One region of the Stutzerimonas sp. NM35 genome, then DNA from elsewhere that is predicted to be linked to it. Evidence: predicted binding sites of a transcription regulator. Region 1 holds the regulator's gene; the other holds the start of a gene.
The links. The regulator LexA, encoded in region 1, represses DNA repair genes until DNA is damaged. The targets are predictions, from matches to a motif close to CTGTNTNNNNANACAG.

Region 1 (3,410 bases):
GGCCAAGGCGGTGAGTAGCAGGGTTCTGGTGGTCACGCGGGCAAGTTCCCTTTGTCGAAGATCGCCCGGCTGAAGGTCGGGTCTGTTGTCATGTTTGCCCATGCTATGCGCGATCAGGCTGCAGCGCATCCCCCGACGAAGCTGAGCCTTCCCGGCTCGTTCGACAGGGCGATCGCGCTATGGCGTCATTCTGCGATGGTCGTTCGATAAAAGCGCTGGAGGCTGGACGAAAAAAAACGCCATGTGCGCTCGAACCTGGATCGCTTGTCGTTCAGCCTCCAGCTTTCCAGCGCTGTTTTCGGCTTTTTGAGCGCATAGCGCGATTGCCCTGGCTCGTTCGACCAGAGGGCTGCCGGCTGGCTGGTCGGCTGCTACAATGCGCGCCTTTCACGGGGAGCAGACTCATGCCAACGTCTTTTCTGGAAATCGTCGAGCTACCCGACGGCAGCATAGTGCTGCGTCGTGCGGAGGACGAAGGGGTGCTGGTCACGCTGGATTTCTCCGACGACGCGAAGGTGTTTCTGCAAGGGCAGCACGTCGAAATCGCCAAGGCGATGTTCAGCGTAGGTGTGCAAATGGCCGGGCAGATGGCGGAAGGAGAGTTCGTGCAGGAAGAGGTTGCGCACGTACTGCATTGATTGCCGTGGCGCGAGCGTGATTGCTGGAAGGACGGATTCTGCGGGGGAAAGGCACATCCATGTGCCGCGCGTTTCAGTTGCCCAAGCGTATGTTCAGGCTTTGCGTGCGCCCAAGCTCGGCGGCGGCGCGCAGTCTCAGTCGGCTGGCCCGGTCGATGCGAGGGAACCAGGTGATCACCGTATGGCTGCAGCCTGACATCAATGCCTTGCAGGCCAGTTCCAGCGTGTCCTGGGTCTCGCGGGCCGGCAGCAGCAGGATGCGGTCGCGATTGAGGCTGCTTTCCCGCAGCCAGCTCTGGGAGAGCGAGGTCGGTGGTGCGATCAGTGTCAGCCAGCGGGTATCCGCCGCTTCGCTGAGTTCACGCAAAATGGGCGCGAGCAACAGGCGGCAATGGCCGTCGCTGCCGCTCAGGGTCATTTCGCTGAGACGCTCCTCAGCAGTCTGTGTCGGGACGCGCGTGATGTTCGCGAAAGGCGTCAGGCTGTGAGCGATGAGCCCTTCGAACAGGGAAAGCTGTGGTGGTTTACTGGCGGTGGTTTGGTACTGCATGGACCTCTCCTTAGCGGCGAATGACGCCGACGCTCAAGCCTTCGATAACCAGTTCCTGTTGTTCCAGATCGACTTCGATAGGGGCGAACTCGGGATTTTCCGCCAGCAGCCAGACCTTCTTCCCCTCGCGCTTGAAGCGCTTTACCGTCACTTCATCGTCGATGCGGGCCACGACGATCTGCCCGTTGCGTGCTTCACGGGCAGTGTGGACGGCGAGCAGATCGCCATCGAAAATGCCGACATCCTTCATGCTCATGCCATGTACCCGCAGCAGATAATCGGCAGGGGGATGGAAGAACGTGGGGTTGATCTGGCAGGACTCTTCTATATGTTGCTGGGCCAGGATGGGTGCCCCGGCGGCGACACGGCCAATGATCGGCAGGCCGCTTTCATCGGCGGCGGGTTCGAAGCCGGGAATACGTATCCCGCGCGATGCGCCGGGCGTCATTTCGATAGCACCTTTGTTTCTCAGCGCTTTCAGATGCTCCTCGGCGGCGTTGGGGGATTTGAAACCCAGTTCCTGAGCGATCTCCGCACGCGTCGGCGGGTAGCCGTTTTCTTCCAGGCAGCGCTTGATGAAGGCAAGGATTTCCGACTGGCGAGGGGTCAGCTTGATCATGGCGGTCTCTGTTCTTTTATACAGTGACTGGGATTATATACAGTGTCGGTGGCTTGGCAATCGTTGTTTCGATCATCGGCGGCAAGCCCCGGGCGAGAGCCTGTTGCGTATGATGGGCAGATGGTCGCGGTTGACTTGTTCTCGCGTGAAACGTAAGTTTCAAACACGTGTTTGTCGTTTTGGAGGGGGCATGGCGCAGTCGGAAACAGTGGAGCGGATTCTTGATGCAGCGGAACAGCTGTTTGCGGAAAAGGGCTTCGCCGAGACTTCGCTTCGCCTGATCACCAGCAAGGCTGGAGTCAATCTGGCGGCGGTCAACTATCACTTCGGCTCCAAGAAGGCGCTTATCCAGGCGGTCTTCTCCCGTTTTCTCGGCCCTTTCTGTGTCAGCCTCGAACGTGAGTTGGACAGGCGCGAAGCACAGTCAGACCGCAAGGAAAGCCTCGAAGAGCTGCTGGAAATCCTCGTTGAGCAGGCGCTGGCGGTGAAGCCGCGCAGCGGCGACGATCTGTCGATCTTCATGCGTCTGCTGGGCCTGTCGTTCAGCCAGAGCCAGGGCCACCTGCGCCGCTATCTGGATGATATGTACGGCAAGGTGTTCCGGCGCTATATGCTGCGGGTGCATGAAGCGGCGCCTTCGATACCGCCGATCGAACTCTTCTGGCGTGTGCATTTCATGCTGGGTGCGGCGGCCTTCAGCATGTCCGGCATCAAGGCGTTGCGCGCCATCGCCGAAAACGATTTCGGGGCGAGGACTTCCATCGAACAGGTCATGCGGATGATGGTGCCGTTCCTGGCAGCGGGTATGCGTGCCGACTCGGGCGTGGACGATTCGACTCTGGCCCAGGCGCATCCCATTGTGCGGCGCAATGCCCTGGCGATGACGCCCAAGGGGTGAATCTCGCCAGCGCTTTCAACAGCCTGTCCGGATGCGCGATCACGGATTGACCGGTAAGCTAGCGGCCATGTCCGATCTCGATCTGCTGCATATCTCCATCGCCGACCAGATGCTCTACGGCTTCAGCGCCGGCAGGCTGCGCGTCCGCTTGCCCGTATCCACTGCGTTGAATGGCGCGGGTGAACCCAACGGTTCCGGTTGCACGCCGCGCGGTCGTCACCAGGTACGTGCGCGGATTGGTGACGGCCTGCCTGTTGGCGCCGTGCTGCGCGGGCGGCGCTGGACCGGTGAGGTCTGGAGCCCCGAGCTGCATGCGCAATTTCCGGGCCGCGACTGGATCCTGACCCGCATTCTCTGGCTCAGTGGCTGCGAACCCGGCTACAACCGTCTGGGCGCGGTCGATACCTTTCGTCGCTACATCTATCTGCATGGCACGCCCGATACGGAGCCCATGGGCGTACCGCTTTCCCATGGCTGCATCAGGCTGCGCAATGCCGACCTGCTCGATCTTTTCCCCCTGGTGCCGGCGGGCTGCGCGGTACAGATAGGGGAAGAAGCCTGCCCGAGCTGGTCAGGCGCCACACTCAATTAAGGATCTGCTCACTATCATGCAAGGCTCATTGATGCTGGACATCGCCGGCACCTGGCTGACTGCCGAGGATCGCCACCTGCTGCGTCAGCCGGAAGTCGGCGGGCTGATTCTGT
Region 2 (3,410 bases), 160 kb from region 1:
TGTCGGCCATGGCGCGATGCTCCAGATGCAGGACAAAGCGCTGCACGCCGCTGTCGCGTCCGGCCAGGTAAGCGGCGAGGTCCGCCGTCAGCCGACGCAGGGGAAACAGCAGCGCCTGATGCGATTTGACATCAAAGTTCAGCTCGATGCGCTGCTCGAACACATCGGGCGGGCGGTGGAAGTCCAGGGCCAGCGGGCGGATGCCGAGCAGACGATCCAGCTGCACCAGGACCTCGGCGGGGAATCGCCGACTCAGGCTGTCGCGGGGCTGAGCGAGTATTCGCGCCAGATTGCGCAAACCCATGCGAGAAAAGGCCGTGGCTGCCTCGCGGGAAAATCCCAGATGTTGCACGGGCAGCCGATCAAGGGCCTGGCGCAGTGCGTCAGCATCGGTGATTACCAGGCCATTATGAACGTTGGCCAGTATCCGCGCAGCGGCGGGATTGGGCGCGACGGTAATGCGATGGCGAAAGCCCAGTGCGCTGAGCTCCTCGCGCAGTCGTGCCTCAAAACGCGGCCAAGGGCCGAACAGGCTGAGGCATGAGTGCACCTCCATCAGCAAACAGCGCGGGTAGTGCAGGCTGACTTGAGAGCTGAAACCGTAGGCACAGGCGGCGAGCAACTGCTGCCAGTGCTCGATTTCAACCGGATTGTAGTCTGCAGTAGCGAAGTCCTGGCTCAAGGCTTGGGCGGCGATCAGGGACTGGCCGGGGCGGAGCCCGATCGCCCGCGCCGCTGGATTGACTGCCTGCAGTACGCGCCGCTGCGCAGGTCCGGCGAGCAATGCCAGTGGTGAATCGGCATCGGCACGGTGACGCAGTACACCATCCATGGCCAGTTGCGGGAACAGGATGCAGGCCCAGAGCATTGCCACCTCAATGCCCGCCGCCGGCTACAAGCGCGGGTGTTGCGATGGGCCGTGCCGGAGCCAGGCCGCCACGGCACTTAAGAATGCGCAGCTCGCGGGCATCGAGGGTCAGGCGCAAGGCTGCGGGTGAGGCGTTCACGGCCTCGTCCAGAGGGCGGTAGGCAAAGGCCAGCGTTTTCCCCGTTTCGGCAGCCACCTGCAGGCGACGCAGAGCACGGTCGTCCGCCTGCATTGGCCAGCACACCACCGCACCACAACTGCCGGAACGCAGGCATTGCTCGGTGGCCCACAGCGCATCACGACCCGTCGCCCGGACGATCATCAACTGGCGCAGGTCGACGCCAGCAGCGAGCCACGCCTGAGGGCAGGGGATATGGGGAGTCCCTACCAGCACCACCCGTTCACCGGCTGAGGTCAAGCGTGCCAGCGTCGGCCACAGCAGGCGCAGCTCACCAATGCCGCTGGTGGCAACAAGAATCTCGCTCAGCGCCGAGCCCGGCCAACCGCCACCCGGCAAGGCTGAGTCCAATTCGGTGTGCCCGGTCGATTGGGTAGAAGAGGGGGAGCTGATTGCCTGGCCGCGCCAGACATGCCGCGAATCGAGCAGGCGGTCGAGAGCGACCACGGCAGACATAGGAAGATTCTTATTTAGCTGTATGGATGAACAGTATCCGGTTCGGCTCTGTGTTCGGTCAAGCCGAATCATGTGTGCTTGCGATCAGCGGGTCGCCCGCTTGGGTATCCGATCTTGAATGGGTCGCGTATGTGGACGTCTCCTGAGGCAGGCCAGCGTCAGCCAGCGTCGGCCTGGAGACGGGAAATGCGCAAAAGGGCGTTGCGAAAAGAAGAAGCCCCCGCGTACGGGGGCTTTGGGGGAGGACAGTTGCCATCTGGTGCTGGCGTGAGGAACAGGTGTGTGGCGGTGGCGGACAACTCCAGATCGTCTTCGAAGCGGGGCAGTCAGTGCCGACTTGGCTTACTTGCCGACAGACACTGCACGCGGATGTGCCGCCAACTACCATCGTCGATCAGATGCTCCAGCATTTCCCCGAGCGAGTCGAAGAACACTTGATCGATACGTTCGACGAGTACCCCGTCGCGTTTCAGCTCGATCACATAGAGATCATCGGCACGGTCATACAGCACGGTGACCCGACCTTGGAACTTGACTGTCGCAACGGTGAAGCTGATTGCCGGAGGCGTTTTGATGATGTCGTCGGGTAGTGGATCGACGACGGAGAAGTCCCGTGCTCCGGCATCCACCAGCAGATGGGTTATGTGACGGAACCCGTCGGGAGCGAGCAACTGTTCAAGCTGGTTGATGAGTTCCTGCAACTCTGGGCAGCGTGGCTGCGGAAGCGGTAGCTTGGCTGGTGCCGAACCGAGGATGTGCGTTTGCACCGTAAAGGGCGTGCCGTCTGCAGCGTGCTCGGTGCGTTCCTCCGGTGTGTCTGCGCGCAGGCCGTCGAAACGGCGTCGGGCATATGGCTGGATCTGCACCTTGGTGCCCTCATCAGGCACTTCGGTCACCAACTCGCGATCAAGCACGGCAAATTCGGCACGACCGGTTTTTACAACGATGGCCTCGCCGGTGTCGGCGATTACCTTGCCCTCGAAGGGTTTGGGATCGATGTGGAAACCCAACACCGAAACCTTGGGTTGCCCGTCGAAGATGCTGAATTTGAACCTGCGGATATTGCGGGGAACATGGCCGGCGACCAGAACGGGCATTTGTGCGCGGATGGCTTGGGTATCCATTGGAGACTCCTTGGTGAAAACAAGGGACTCCTGCCCGCAAGGGAAGATGTCCCTTTTGGGTTGGGTGGATGGCGCGATATGCACCGGAGCGACAGAGAAACCAGTGCGATGAACCGCACCCGCAGCCTTGAAGGTCTCGACTGCCTGGGATGTTGCCGGCAACGCCAGCGAACATGAGGCCAGCGTGGAGTACGCTTCGGTGTCAGTCGTCCGGGAATCGGTAACGCGCCACTACCGTGTTCCAAAAAGAAGAAGAGCCCCGCGTGGGGCTCGAAAGGGCTATTCGCCGTAGAGTTTCAGTCCATCCAGCTCCGGTGCGTCGGCATCGAACACGAGCAATCGCACATCGGCTAGCGCAGCAAGGTACAGAACCTCGACGAGGGACTCCGGCACGCCCTTGCTCAGGTGTTCCTGCCACAGCTGCTCGGTGGAAATGCCTTCGACGTATTCCAGGTTGGTGTTCGTCCAAGGCGTGGCGATCAGCTTTACGCCAATTGCGTGGCTGCATGGTATGCGAAAGGCGACAAACAGGAGTCCAGTTGGCGTGGTGATGTCTGCCAGACCTTCCAGGTAGCGATTCGCATCCTGCGTGATATGCGCGGTACTGATCTCCCAGCAGCGACTGTAGTGACCGGTCTCGAAGCGAAACCGCTGCACGACTTCACGCGCGGCCTCTTCGGAGTAGGTATCACCGATATGGACAGGTTGGCCAAAGTCGTCGCCGTGGACGGCATAGACAACGGCCCGGACCAGCCCTTCGCTCTGGCACCGAGCCCCCAGGTCG

Region 2: the regulator LexA is predicted to act here: its motif matches at 1,521-1,536, upstream of imuA (translesion DNA synthesis-associated protein ImuA).

The regions. Positions count from the first base shown of each region.
Region 1 is NZ_CM137728.1:851,235-854,644, forward strand. Features, by position in the region: gene ACYCFC_RS04080 (DMT family transporter) at 1-36, opposite strand, end outside; gene ACYCFC_RS04085 (hypothetical protein) at 405-638, shown strand; gene sulA (SOS-induced cell division inhibitor SulA) at 712-1,188, opposite strand; gene lexA (transcriptional repressor LexA) at 1,199-1,807, opposite strand; gene ACYCFC_RS04100 (TetR/AcrR family transcriptional regulator) at 1,998-2,705, shown strand; gene ACYCFC_RS04105 (L,D-transpeptidase family protein) at 2,773-3,297, shown strand; gene nagZ (beta-N-acetylhexosaminidase) at 3,314-3,410, shown strand, end outside.
Region 2 is NZ_CM137728.1:688,718-692,127, forward strand. Features, by position in the region: gene ACYCFC_RS03325 (Y-family DNA polymerase) at 1-868, opposite strand, end outside; gene imuA (translesion DNA synthesis-associated protein ImuA) at 876-1,502, opposite strand; gene ACYCFC_RS03335 (GTPase) at 1,829-2,626, opposite strand; gene ACYCFC_RS03340 (DUF5983 family protein) at 2,906-3,410, opposite strand, start outside.